DNA from 3 places in the Oceanobacillus caeni genome. Region 1 is predicted to be linked to each of the others. Evidence: riboswitches for the same ligand, from Rfam matches in the RefSeq annotation. Region 1 holds a riboswitch; each other region holds the start of a gene.

Region 1 (4,861 bases):
TGCCCTTTCCTGTTCTGTTTCTGGATAAACGGCAGGAACTACATCTGGTTTTCCATTTTCATCTAATGCCACAAACGTTAAAAATGCGGTATTACACACTCTTTCTTCACTCGTTATTACATTTTCTGTTACTACCTTAACGAAAATCTCCATAGACGTCCGGTGTGCATATGTAACAAATGCTTCTATTGTGATTGTTTGCCCTAATGTTACTGGGGATAAGAAGTCAACAGAGTCCATGGATGCTGTTACAACATTTTTTCTTGCATGCTTTAATGCAGCGATGGACGAGACCTCATCAATATGTGCTAATAACTTTCCACCAAAAAGAGTTCCATGATTATTCGTATCTGGCGGAAGTACAAGTGTTGTTTTTATTGCTCTTGATTCTGAACAAGCCTTTGCTTCTAATTCCATTTCTGTGTATATCCTCCCATTATAGTACCGGTGAAATTAAACGAGAAATCGACTCCTTAAATCGAATCCCGATCGTACGTTTATTATATAGTTTTTCCGTCATCTGCGTAGATAATTTTATATCTTGATTAAAGGCATCCACTAATTGTTTGGAGATTTCTTGGTCATAAATAAATGCATTCACTTCAAAATTAAGTTGGAAACTTCGTACATCAATATTTGCTGTACCCACCGAGGCTATCTTTCCATCAACTACAATTGTCTTGGCATGGAGAAAGCCATTTTGGTAAATATACACTTCCGCACCCGCAGCTAGTAATTCTCCAGAATAAGAAAGTGTTGCCCAATAAACAAATGGATGATCTGGTTTATTCGGAATCATTAACCTAACCTTCACACCGGAAAATGCCGCAATTCTTAATGCGTCAAAAAGACTATTATCAGGAATAAAGTACGGTGTTTGAATGTAAATATATTCCTTAGCTGATAAAATCATTTTAATGTAACCATACTTTATTTGTTCCAACTCTGAATCCGGACCACTCGAAACAATTTGCATTCCTACATTACCACTAGGTTTAGCATTATAATAACGTTTATTATATAAAATATCCCGTCTTGACGCATGGTTCCAATCTAAAACAAACCTTGTCTGTATGCTATTTACTGCATGTCCCTCTATTCGTAAATGGGTATCACGCCAGTAACCGAATTTTTTCTTTTTCCCAAGGTATTCATCACCAATATTAAAACCACCTATATAAGCAATCCTCCCATCAATGATGGCTGCTTTTCGGTGATTCCGATAATTAATTTCAAAGTTAATTTTTAAGAATGTAGAAGGGAAAAATGCCTCAATCTGAACCCCTTCCTTTCGAAGTTTATGGAGGAATTTTTTACTTAACGAACGAGACCCCAAATCATCGTATAGTACACGTACTTCTACTCCTTGCTTCGCTTTCCTTATTAATGTTCTTGCAATTCTTTGTCCGAGCTCATCATTTCGTATTATATAATATTGAAGATGGATATGATCTTCCGCCTTTTCTAAGTCCTCTATTAATGAATCAAACTTTTTTTTTCCATCCGTAAAAATTTGAACATCATTATCCTGGGTAAGAACGGCATCATCATTTCGTAGATGCAAGTAGGCAATATCCGAATACTCCTGCATATTCGGATTATTAAACCGAAACTGATGGTTATGGAAAACACCCATCTGATCCTTTACTGACTTCCTGAACGCTATCCATGTTTTTCGATCCCAGGTAAAAATACGTTTTCTATATAGGGAGCGGCCAAAAATTAAATAGAGGATAAAGCCTAAAATCGGAATAAATAAAAGTACCATTAACCAAGCCCAAGTCGATGGTGGGTTTTTCCTTTCAAGAAAAACAATAGAAATACCTAATAAAATGTTCATTACGATGATAAAAGCGAATAAAAAAGTTAGTATTCCCATTGTTTCACCTCTTCCTATAGGAATAATATATCCATATTATACTTACTTTTCCTTCATTTAACTAATTATAAGAACGATGCATTGAAGTTTAGTATTCCATCCATATTGTTTCATATTCCATTCTACCACGCCCAATCCCCGCTTTCTTTGATTCGGCATGTGGATATTCAATTCCTTATTTCAACTGATCTAATGCTTGTTTTAAATCGTCCCAAATGTCTGGCCATGCTTCCAAACCAACCGATAATCGAATTAATTGATCTGTAATCCCCATCTTTTTACGAGATTCTTCAGGTACTACAGCATGAGTCATCGTTGCTGGATGTTGAATGAGTGATTCTGCGTCACCTAGACTAACCGCAATTTTTATCATCGATAAAGCATTAAGAAATTGTTGTGCATCTTTTTTGTTTCCCTTAATCTCAAAAGATACCATTCCCCCACCTTTTCTCATTTGTTTCTTCCCTATACGGAAGTCAGGATTTGTTGAATCATGTGGATAGAATACGTTATCCACTTTCGGGTGATTTTTGAGATGTTCCATGATCTTCTTCGCATTTTCGCAATGGCGATCCATACGTAAAGGCAATGTCTTTAACCCACGAATTAAAAGCCAGGCATCAAACGGGGACATAACCCCACCAATGTCTTTTAAAGTAGTTAATGCAACCTTATCCACAAATTCCTTCTTCCCAACCACGAGTCCTGCTATCACATCTCCATGCCCGCCAATATATTTCGTTGCACTATGAATGACAACATCACAACCTAAATCAAGTGGTTTCTGTAAATAAGGAGTGGAAAAGGTATTATCCACAACAACTGGAATATCAAATTCCTTGGCAACCTTTGAAACCATTTCTAAATCTACTAAACGCATCGTCGGGTTAATCGGAGTTTCAATATAAATGACCGCTGTTTCAGGTTTTACTTTGGAGCGGATTTCTTCTTCGGTGTCCATATTTGAAAAATCAACTTTCATGTTATACTTATCCTTCATCATGGTTAAAAGACCAAACGTACACCCATATAAACCTGAAGAGCATAAGATATGATCGTTTGCTTTTGATAAGGCGATTAGTACAGCCGAGACTGCTGCCATCCCTGAACTAAAAGCTAGTCCCCGCTCCCCATTTTCTAACGTAGCTATCTTTTTTTCCAAAATAGTTACAGTAGGATTTCCAAGTCTCGAATATATATACCCATCTTCTTTCCCCGAAAAACGCAACTCCCCTTGTTCTGCTGAATCAAATGTAAAAGTTGACGTCTGAAAAATGGGTGGTGCCAAACTTCCTAACATTTCTTTATCCTCATAACCATCGTGAATAATTGCTGTTTCTATATGTTTATATTTCTTTCCCATCCGTCCTTATCCCCCTTCCATTTTCATACTTATATATATGCATTTAGTTAAGTTTCATTGAATAGGTTTAAAAAAACTTAAGCCCCTGAAAATACAATAGTTAGAATACTAAATGTATAAAGAAGAACAACCATCTGTGGAGGTTTTCCTCCATCCCCTTAGTCGGATTTTTACGGACAGTTGATCTCCCACCTACCTTTTTTGTTCCCCCAGAAGCTTGAGGTAAGATAAAATTATTTATTTTTTTGAAATGTATTGACAAATAAAATCCCGACCATTATACTAAGCATTAATCAATAATCTCTTATCAAGAGCGGTGGAGGGAATAGGCCCTTTGAAGCCCGGCAACCTGAAAGTTAGTAACTCTTACTTTTCTACGGTGCTAAATCCTACAGGTCACATGAACTGGAAGATAAGAGGAGGATCGGCTATTTGTATAAATAGAAGCCCTCTTCTTAGGAAGAGGGCTTTTTTTCATCCCCTCTACCTCCAGATTTGGAATAGTAACATACCAATCAAACACTCAAGGAGGAATTATCTATGTCTAAATTCGATTTACAAAACCCTGAAACATTATTACTTCATGCAGGTCAAGAGGTTGATCCAACAACCGGCTCACGTGCGGTTCCGATTTATCAAACAACTTCTTATGTTTTCCGTGATACCGAGCATGCGCAAAATTTATTTGGTTTAGCAGAACCTGGTAATATTTACTCTCGAATCATGAATCCTACATTGGATGCGTTTGAACAACGAATAGCAGCTTTAGAAGATGGTGTTGGTGCCCTGTCGCTATCATCAGGAATGGCGGCCATAACATTTGCTATTTTGAATATTGCAGAAGCCGGAGATGAGATTGTGGCCGACAGCAACCTATATGGTGGTACATACAATCTTTTTGCTAATACTCTTCCAAAGTATGGCATCAACGTTAAATTTGTAGATGGAACAAACCCTGAAGCAGTAAGAGCTGCTATCAACGAAAAAACAAAGGCCGTTTTTGGTGAAATTATTACAAATCCAAGTTTACAAGTATTCGATGTAGAAACCATTGCGGACATTGCTCATGAGAATGGAATTCCGTTAATCATTGATAACACATTTGCAACTCCATACGTTACAAAACCAATCTCATGGGGGGCAGATATCGTTGTACATTCCGCCACAAAATGGATTGGTGGTCATGGTACTACCATTGGCGGTGTCGTTGTAGATGGTGGACGTTTTGATTGGGGGAATGGGAAATTCCCAGGGTTTACAGAACCTGATGAAAGCTATAATGGGTTAAAATATGCAGACCTTGGCCCAGCAGCATTTATTACAAAATTACGTGTCCAATTATTACGTGACATAGGCGCGTGTTTAAGTCCACAAAATGCTTTCCTATTTTTACAAGGATTGGAGACCTTACATTTACGCATTAAGCAACATACGAAAAATGCACAAGTAGTTGCCGAATACCTAAACAATCACCCAGCAGTCGAGTGGGTTAACTATCCTGGATTAGAAAATCACCCATCCCACGAAAAGGCGAAAAAATACCTGAAGGATAGTTTCGGTTCAATCATTACGTTCGGTATTAAAGGTGGACGTGAGGTAGGAAGAAAGCTTATTGACAA
Region 2 (4,861 bases), on a different contig from region 1:
TTTCTGTACCATGTCGGAAATAATACTTTCCCCAGCAATTTCCCCTTTAAAAATAACTTTCACTAATGTACCCGTCACCTTTTCTAATACGTGAGCTGGTAAATCAAATGAAATAACACTTGAAATAAATTCCCTCGTTAATTCATTTTTAGGACTTGCAAAGATTTCATACACATCACCTTCTTCAACGACTTTTCCAGCTTGCATGATTGCCATTCGATGACATATTTCCTTTACTACGTCCATTTCATGTGTAATTAATACGATCGTAATATTCATCTCTTTATTAATCTTCTTTAATAATTGAAGAATCGATTTCGTTGTTGTAGGATCTAAGGCAGATGTTGCTTCATCACATAAAAGAACTTTTGGATCATTAGCAAGTGCTCTAGCAATCCCAACCCGTTGTTTTTGTCCACCACTTAATTGGCCTGGATAAACATCCCGCTTATCACTTAACCCAACCATCGCTAATAATTCCTCTACCCTTGACGCAATTTGATTGGAAGGAACTTTTGCTGCTTTTAGCGAAAAAGCAATGTTTTCAAAAACCGTTTTTTGACTAACCAGATTAAAGTGTTGGAAAATCATACCGATTTTTAATCTAGCTTGTCTCAGCTTTTCACTTTTTAATTTAGTTAAATCAACACCGTCTACTGTTATATTTCCTTTAGTTGGACGTTCTAATAAATTGATACATCGTACAAGGGAACTTTTACCAGCACCAGAATAACCAACGATGCCATAGATTTCACCTTCATTAATGGTTAGTGAAACATTGTTAACGCCACTAACTTCTCCTTTTTTCGTCTGATATACCTTTGACAAATGATTAATGTTTATCATCTATATCCCCTCGCTCTTTTTACAGCCAATATGACATATTTTTACGAAAAAAAATACTCCATTCATCTGAAAGGAGCATCGACACAAACAATGTATCTTCCGCTTATCTTCCAGAATGTGATCATTCTGTTGGACTTGGCACCTTCCCATAAGGGGGTTGCCGGACGTCATTGGGCCAATCCCTCGGTCACTCTTGATAAGTTATATGAAAATTATTAAGTTAAAATTTATTATACGGCTAGTTAGTAAAACTGTCAATGAAGATTCGACATTTTTCTACAATTCCTAATTCATTAGTAACTTGGTAAAACAAAATTCTAACAACAACTATATGCTAATAAAGCATGTTAAAACCTGAGCTTCTTCATCATTGACTGGCACAAAGAGATGAGGTTTTTCCCCCTTGAAATAAGCACTATCCCCTTTTTCCATATAATAATTTTCCCCATCATAAAATAGATAGATAGACCCTTCCAAGATATATATAAACTCATCTTGTAAATGGGTATAAGTCTCCGTACGTAAATTTCTATGTTTAGGAGTGACATGAACAATGGTTGGTTCAATACTACTGAATTGAGAACGGTTTGCTAATAGCTCATAGGAATACCCCATATGTACATCACCAATTTGGGATTTCCTTTGTGATCTCTTCTGCAAAACTAATGAATCCTCTATTTTATCATCTAAAAGCCATGATAACGAAACATGTAATGCTTCACTTATCTTAGATAAAGTAGCTACAGCAGAAGCAGTTTGTCCGTTTTCAATTTTGGATAACATGCTTTTAGATATTCCACATTCGTCTGCAATTTGCTGTTGTGTTTTCTTTTGACGTAATCTTAATTCTTTTATTTTATGACCCAAATTTTTTAAATCGATAGAGACTCAGTCCTTTCCATTTAATCCCTACGAATACCAATGTTTTAATCATAGAATAGTACTTGATTCATAGTCAAGAAACTTCATACAACACGCTTCATTAAACGCATTTAAAAAGATGCTATTTATCGCTTAAATAAATAACATCTCCTCTCATTTAAAGACCACTTGCCAATAATGATCTACTAGGTAAAATCTTACCTAATTGATTTTGAATATACAAGGATGCTTCTTGTATTCTCTTTTCGTTAATACCGGTTTCAACCCCCATCCTATGAAGGAGATATAACACATCATTCGTCGCAACATTCCCTGCTGCCCCTGGTGCATAAGGGCATCCACCTAATCCTCCAATGGAACTATCAAATCGATAAATTCCATAATTCATAGCTGTCATAATATTCGCGATAGCCATTCCCCTCGTATCGTGAAAATGGAGAATAACTTTTTCAGTAGGATATCTTTTCAATATGTCATCCAGTAATGTTTCTACCTGTGATGGAACAGCAGAACCAATGGTATCCCCCAACGAAAGGTCATCAACACCGTACTCTAGTAATTTTTCACATATTGAAATTACAGCATCTGGTTTCATGTTCCCTTCATATGGACAGTCAAATACAGTTGATATATAAGCCGTAACGTGTTTGCCCTCTGCTTTCGCCTCTTCTATTACTTGTTTTAACACTGGGTACGTATCCTGTATCGTTTTATTTATATTCTTTTGATTATGTGTTTCACTCGCTGACATAAAAACAGATGCGCCATCAATTCCTGCTTCAAGTGCATATTCTAATCCTTTTTGGTTTGGAACCAAAGCAGAATAAACGACATTCGGATTTCGACTTATTTGTTTTCCAACCTCACGTGCATCTGATAGTGCTGGAATCATCTTTGGATTAACAAATGAGCTAAACTCTATTTCTTTTATCCCTGTATTTGATAACATATTTATCCAAGCAATTTTGGACTCAGTAGATACCCATTTTTTCTCATTTTGTAAACCATCCCGTGGCCCAACTTCCTTAATTTGTACAAACTTAGGGAGCTTCCCCATCATTAAGCCTCCTGTTTTTTAACATTTTCATAACTTAAAATGTTGACATTCCATTGATATTCTATGTTATGAGGTCATCAGGCAATTGGTGTTACATAGGTCTTAGTCATTCATTTCACCTTAAGTATTACAGTATATTCACTAGCGTTTATTATTATTCAACATTGTTGAATAAAGTATAACCGATTGTCAAAAGGAAAGTCAATGAAAGCAGAATCATATACTTATGTAAAAAAAATAACCCAGTCACGTTAAGAACTGAGTTACTAATTCAGCTATTTACCAAGGTTTTCTTGAACTACTTTTTCCATTCCCTTTTCCTCTTCTTCCCATCCTTTACAGACATCTACCCAATTCTTTGCGTGGGAATAAGTGAATATTTCATCGTTTGTTAATTCAATTGCACTATTTGTACTTCCGCACGCTGGATAAAGTGTGTCAAATCTTTTCATGGATATATCTAAATACACTTCCAAATCATTTTTCAAACCAAATGGACAAACACCGCCAATTGCATGTCCGGTTTGTTCTAATACTTGTTCTGGGGATAGCATTCTTGCTTTAAATCCAAACGTTTTACGAAATTTTTTATTATCAACTTTAGCATCTCCCGCTGCCACAACTAAAATAGCCTGTTCTTCTTCTCCTCTAAAGGATAACGTTTTTGCAATTCTTGCAGGTTCCACCCCGATTGTATCAGCCGCTTCTTGGACAGTGGCACTGGACGAATCGAATTCTAATATATCTTGTTCTCGATTAAATTGTTTAAAATGACGTTTCACACTTTCTATTGACATTCCTCTAACCTCTCCTTTAACCCTTATCCTAATCCGTAACATCATTTATACTGAAATTCGATATAATAGTCAAATTATTTGCCCCCTTCTGCAAATTACATATGTTGAACTTCTTACCATATTTATTAGAGTGGCGTGTTCTGCCCACAATCCCGTTTATGCTTCACTTCTATCCAGCCCATAAAGTATGTTATTTTAATCATAATAGAAAAAAGCAATCATCTAGGGAGTTAATTAAATGAAGGATATTATTATAAAAAAAATCAAGGAGATAGAGAAAGAAAAAAATATTAAAGTACTTTATGCTTGTGAGGCTGGTAGTAGAGCCTGGGGGTTACATGCAATTGACAGTGACTATGATGTCCGCTTTATTTATATTCATCCTACCGATTATTATTTAAGTATCGATCCAGTTGGAATTGGTAAGAAGAGGGATACTATTGAAGTCCCAATGCATTCTACCCTTGATTTACATGGTTGGGAACTTACAAAAGCATTGAGACTTTTCCGGAAATCAAACCCCGGGCTTCTAGAGTGGTTAAATAGTCCAATTGTTTATGTTGGACCATCCGATACTATTAAAGACATGATGGATTTTCAATCACAACTTTTTCAACCAAAGCCCTGTGTCCATCATTATATAAATATGGCAAAGAGCAATTTACGTAAATTAGACGAAACAACCGCAAATACCATTAAACTTTATATTCAAATTGTTAGGCCAATCTTGATAGCAAAATGGATTATAACTTATAGTACCTTTCCACCTATTCATCTTACAGCACTTGTTCATTTACTTTCGCCAACTGAAAAAAATGCTATAGAATGTTTAAGGGAAGTTAAAACAAAGCAACTATTGGAAGCGAATCTGCCAGTTGGAGAGCTTCAATCATTTATACGCAGGGAATTAGATTTTCTAGATAAGTCTGTCTCACATATGAAAACGAAACAAATACAAGTAACCAATAAATTAGACACATTGTTTCGTATGACATTAAAGAAAATATGGGAGAATTAAAAGGTGGCTTGATCATACTGAATCAAGCCACTTCTCTACATTAATTTAGAAAGAAACATCGTTGCGATGCCAAAATACACAAAAAGAGAAATAATATCATTAATGGTTGTAATGAGTGGCCCTGATGCAACGGCAGGGTCTACATTAAACTTATATAAAATAAGCGGAATAATCGTTCCCGATAAAGTACCAATGATTAACGTAACTAATAAAGAAACACCAACAACTAAACCCAATGTTGCATTCCCCTGCCAGAACAAG
Region 3 (4,861 bases), on a different contig from region 1:
GCGCGTGAATTACCACATGCTGATCATATTTATGTAAGTAGTGAATATAGGGAGGTTGCAACAACACCCGAACATATCCTTGCAACTACACTAGTTGGTAAACATTTCTCAGTTAACCCTTTATTCTTAATAAAAGAATTTTAAATGATTATTCGTTCAATTTAATCGGTATAGGGTGGTTTCATTGCAAGAAATAACAGAACAAGCATTAAATGAAGAAAGATATCTATTATATATATACACCCCTTTTTGCGGAACATGTAGTGTAGCAAGAACGATGTTAGAAAAAATCGAATCTGTTCATAAAGAAACCATTTTTTATGAAATGAATGCATCGTATTTTCCAGAATTTATGTATGACAACAAGATTGAAAGTGTTCCATGTTTACTTATTAAAGAAGAAAATCAAATAAAAGAAAAAATCTATGCTTTTAGGTCCACAGGAAATATTTATCGTTATTTAATTCAGTATAAGCCAGAGTTATTTGGAAATAACTGAAGTGAAATCGACAAAAGCAGGTTTATTTTTGATCGGTAGGACAGAAAATACTCTCCTATCTGTCTGAGTTAACTAAGGCATTCTCTTAAAAAGCTTGACGACATGCCAAGTTTCCTAAGGGGATATGTAACTTTGCTTCGTTATTTGACAAACCTAAGGGCATAGTGCTATCATGGTTTTAATATTATACTAGTAAGCTATCAATCTCTTATCAAGAGCGGTGGAGGGACAAGGCCTGAAGAAACCGCGGCAACCTTCAAACAATGTTGTTTGAAAAAGGTGCTAATTCCTGCAAAGCATATTGCTTTGAAAGATGAGAGAATGGAATGACATAGTAAGCGTCTTTCTGTTCTCATGTTCAGAAAGACGTTTTTTATTTTAGTATACATTTGTATCGATTATTGCAAGTATTTCCAATGCTAGATGTCGTATACTAAAAGAGATTCTAGTTGAATGAAGGAGGATTCGTTTTGATTTCAATTAAAGGGTTACGTAAGGTTTATACATCAGACAATAAGAAATTAACAGCGGTAGATGATTTAACCCTTGATATAAAGAATGGTGAGATTTTTGGTGTCATAGGCTACAGTGGTGCTGGAAAAAGTACATTCGTACGACTACTAAACCGCCTGGAGGAACCAACTGAAGGAAATGTTATTATTGATAAACAAGAAATCACCTCATTAACTAAGAATGAGTTGCGCTCCGCACGAAAGGAAATTGGGATGATTTTCCAACACTTCAATTTGTTATGGTCCCGTACGGTTGAAGATAATATCTCTTTTCCACTTGAAATTGCAGGGGTTGCCAAAGAAAAAAGAGTAAAAAGAGTCCAAGAATTAATTGACTTAGTAGGGTTATCTGGTAGAGAAAAAGCATACCCTTCTCAATTAAGTGGAGGTCAAAAGCAACGTGTTGGGATAGCACGTGCATTAGCAAACAATCCGAAAGTATTGCTTTGTGATGAGGCAACTTCGGCACTAGATCCAGAAACAACCAATGCTATTTTAGATTTATTAGTCGACATTAACCAGAAGCTTGGTCTCACAGTCATTTTGATTACTCATGAAATGAATGTGATTCGTAAAATTTGTAATAGGGTTGCCGTAATGGAAAAAGGGAAAATCGTGGAGCAAGGTGATGTCCTTGATGTTTTCTCTCATCCAAAACAACCTGTGACGAAAAAATTCGTAGCTCAGTTAATGGAGCCGGGTTCTGAAGATGAAACAGAAGATATTGAGAATCTGTTACATAATGTAAACCATGACGGTGTTCTATTACGTTTGCGTTTTATCGGAGAGTCAACAAATCAGACTTTAATAAGTCAATTAGCGAAGAAATTCCCAATTGACATTAATATTTTGCAAGGTAAAATTACGCAGACACAAACAGGTGGATTTGGAACATTAATTACGCAATTTATAGGTAATGAAAAAGATATTAGTAATGCGATTGAATTCATTCACCATGAAACCTCAGTAGAAGTGGAGGTTATACGTAATGCTGACTAATATAAAGATGGAAGATATATGGACTGCAACTTATGAAACCTTTTATATGACTATTATCGCACTTATTGGTACAGCTATTATAGGTATTATCCTTGGTTTACTTTTATACTTAACATCTAAAGATGCAATTTGGGAAAATACAACTTTTAACGTTATCGTTGCGAGTATTGTCAATGTCTTTAGAGCTATTCCGTTTATCATATTAATACTATTACTTTTCCCATTTACGAATTTTCTTGTAGGAACGGTTCGGGGACCTACTGCTGCTTTACCAGCCTTGATCATCGGATCGGCACCTTTTTACGCGAGATTAGCTGAAATTGCTTTTCGTGAAGTAGATAAAGGGGTAATCGAAGCGGCAAAATCTATGGGGGCAAAAACAAGTACGATTATTTTTAAAGTGCTTATCCCTGAATCAAAACCAGCTTTAGTTTCTGGTTTAACCGTAACCGCCATAGCATTAATTGGGTATACCGCAATGGCAGGTGTTATCGGCGCCGGGGGACTAGGGGACTATGCATATTTTTACGGATTCCAGAGAAGGCAATTTGATGTTGTTTTACTATGTACGATTCTGATTTTAATTATCGTTTTTATTTTCCAATTTATTGGAGACTATATCACTAATAAAATGGATAAAAGATAGACAAGCTTAAACGGGCAGTAAGACCCCCACCTCAAGCTTAAGGGGAACAAAGAAGTCAACTACCCGTTAAGATCCGATAAAAGCGACTAACCATCAGTGGGGATGTAGGAAAATCCCTACTGATGGAAGTCTTCTTTATAAGCAAAAAATAATAAGGGGAGAGAGTAAATATGAAGAAATTATTAGGTACATTACTAGTCTTACTTTTCACCATCGTGTTAACTGCTTGTGGTGGATCATCAGATGAGAATTCAGCAAATGAATCAACAGAGGATGCGGAAATCACCATTGGCGCTTCTAGTACCCCACATGCTGAAATTTTAGAAGAGGCAAAACCACTCTTAGAAAAAGAAGGTATTACATTAAATATTGAAGAATACCAAGATTATGTTTTTCCAAATGATGATTTGGCAAATGGCAAATTAGATGCGAACTTTTTCCAACACATTCCATATCTAGAGCAAACAATTGCTGACACTGGAAATGATTTAGATTATTTTGATGGAATTCATGTAGAGCCAATGGGTGTTTATTCTAAAAATATTAAAAGTATAGAAGATATTCCTGATGGCGCAGAAGTCATTATGAGTCGTTCTGTTGCTGACCATGGTCGTGTCCTTGCATTGTTCGAGGCACAAGGTTTAATTACGTTAGATAAGAATGTTAAAAAAGCGGAAGCAACGGTAGACGATATTGTGGATAATCCTCATCATTTAACATTTTCACCTGACGTTGATGCAGCATTCTTACCAGAAATGTATGAATCAGAAGCAGATGCTTTAGTAGCAATTAATACGAACTATGCCATTGAAGCAGGATTAAATCCTTTAGAAGATGCAATATTTATTGAAGATGAAAATTCACCATACTTGAACGTAGTTGCTGTTCGCGCTGAAGATAAAGATAATGAAGCAATTAAAAAATTAGTGGAAGTTCTTCACTCAGAAGAGATTCAAAACTTTATGTTAGAAAAATATGATGGTGCAGTAGTTCCAGTAGGACAAAATGACAAATAAACATTAGTATTTGGCAGGATAATAAAGCAATTTTGTATAACTTAATCATATATGATTGGAAGAGTGTTATACGTTCATGAATCGAACTATATCCTTTGAATTTCATGTTGTAAGATAAAACATCAAGTGCTAAAATTATTTTATACCTTTTGAAAGGATGATTAAGTTATACATGAAGTATACACATGAAATGGAAAAGGCTATGGAAAAGTCTCATGGGATGAACTATTCTGAATATGAAAGAAAACTCTCTAATCGTATGAAAGTTGAAAGACGACGTGAACAAGATTACGCATTGAGTAAAAAAATTGTTGCAGAGGCTACATCTCAAATTCATAAATAAATTAAAAAATGCTGGTACTTACTTAGTGCCAGCATTTTTTGATGAATTTTGTCTGTCTGGGTTCGATTACTCGCCCCAACGTAATGATTTGCATAAGTGCAACTAAGGTATCGTCCGAGCCTTCTAAGTAAATATTAGAGCAAATTTAGCAATTCGGCATTTTAAGTTATATTTTTTGCTTTTATCTTATAAAACCTATATTCTAGAGTCTACTAGTTAATAAGTTGATAATTAATTGGAAATGCTTTAAGATTGTAATGAGAATAGATTGAGAATGGATTAATATTCATTTCAACATAGTTAAAATATCAGTCTTTGGAGGTATAATTATGGCAGGATCAGTTTTAGAAATCAAAAATCTACACGTTGAAATTGAAGGTAAACAGATTTTAAAAGGTGTAGACCTTACTATAAAAAGTGGAGAATTCCACGCAATCATGGGACCGAATGGTACAGGCAAGTCAACACTTGCATCTGCAATTATGGGACACCCAAGTTATGAAGTAACGGAAGGTAGTATCACGCTTGACGGAGAAGATGTATTAGAAATGGAAGTAGACGAACGTGCACGTGCAGGTCTTTTCTTAGCTATGCAATATCCAAGTGAAATAACTGGGGTTACTACTTCTGATTTCTTACGTTCTGCAATTAATGCTCGTCGTGAAGAGGGAAGCGAAATTCCTTTAATGAAATTCATCAAAGAATTAGATAAGGACTTAGACTTCTTAGAAATTGATCAAAACATGGCTACAAGATACCTAAATGAAGGATTCTCTGGTGGAGAGAAAAAACGTAACGAAATCCTTCAATTAATGCAATTAAAACCTGAAATCGCTATTCTTGATG

Evidence for each region. A riboswitch is a leader RNA that binds a small molecule or an ion and turns the genes downstream of it on or off. The one in region 1 is predicted to bind S-adenosylmethionine.
Region 2: linked by a shared signal. The riboswitch ahead of ACFQ18_RS14445 (methionine ABC transporter ATP-binding protein) and the one ahead of ACFQ18_RS17830 (PLP-dependent aspartate aminotransferase family protein) in region 1 are both predicted to bind S-adenosylmethionine.
Region 3: linked by a shared signal. The riboswitch ahead of ACFQ18_RS00365 (methionine ABC transporter ATP-binding protein) and the one ahead of ACFQ18_RS17830 (PLP-dependent aspartate aminotransferase family protein) in region 1 are both predicted to bind S-adenosylmethionine.

What each region holds. Positions count from the first base shown of each region.
Region 1 covers NZ_JBHTKV010000054.1:671-5,531, forward strand. Annotated here, with positions in the region: gene ACFQ18_RS17815 (acyl-CoA thioesterase) at 1-417, opposite strand, end outside; gene cls (cardiolipin synthase) at 437-1,879, opposite strand; gene megL (methionine gamma-lyase) at 2,055-3,242, opposite strand; SAM riboswitch class I at 3,544-3,661, shown strand; gene ACFQ18_RS17830 (PLP-dependent aspartate aminotransferase family protein) at 3,783-4,861, shown strand, end outside.
Region 2 covers NZ_JBHTKV010000024.1:30,213-35,073, reverse strand. Annotated here, with positions in the region: gene ACFQ18_RS14445 (methionine ABC transporter ATP-binding protein) at 1-846, opposite strand, end outside; SAM riboswitch class I at 947-1,049, opposite strand; gene ACFQ18_RS14440 (helix-turn-helix domain-containing protein) at 1,174-1,713, opposite strand; gene ACFQ18_RS14435 (hydroxymethylglutaryl-CoA lyase) at 1,886-2,785, opposite strand; gene ACFQ18_RS14430 (YbaK/EbsC family protein) at 3,061-3,582, opposite strand; gene ACFQ18_RS14425 (nucleotidyltransferase domain-containing protein) at 3,821-4,600, shown strand; gene mgtE (magnesium transporter) at 4,636-4,861, opposite strand, start outside.
Region 3 covers NZ_JBHTKV010000001.1:68,174-73,034, reverse strand. Annotated here, with positions in the region: gene ACFQ18_RS00375 (toprim domain-containing protein) at 1-144, shown strand, start outside; gene ACFQ18_RS00370 (thioredoxin family protein) at 185-499, shown strand; SAM riboswitch class I at 705-819, shown strand; gene ACFQ18_RS00365 (methionine ABC transporter ATP-binding protein) at 970-2,010, shown strand; gene ACFQ18_RS00360 (methionine ABC transporter permease) at 2,000-2,656, shown strand; gene ACFQ18_RS00355 (MetQ/NlpA family ABC transporter substrate-binding protein) at 2,827-3,672, shown strand; gene ACFQ18_RS00350 (hypothetical protein) at 3,845-4,015, shown strand; gene sufC (Fe-S cluster assembly ATPase SufC) at 4,345-4,861, shown strand, end outside.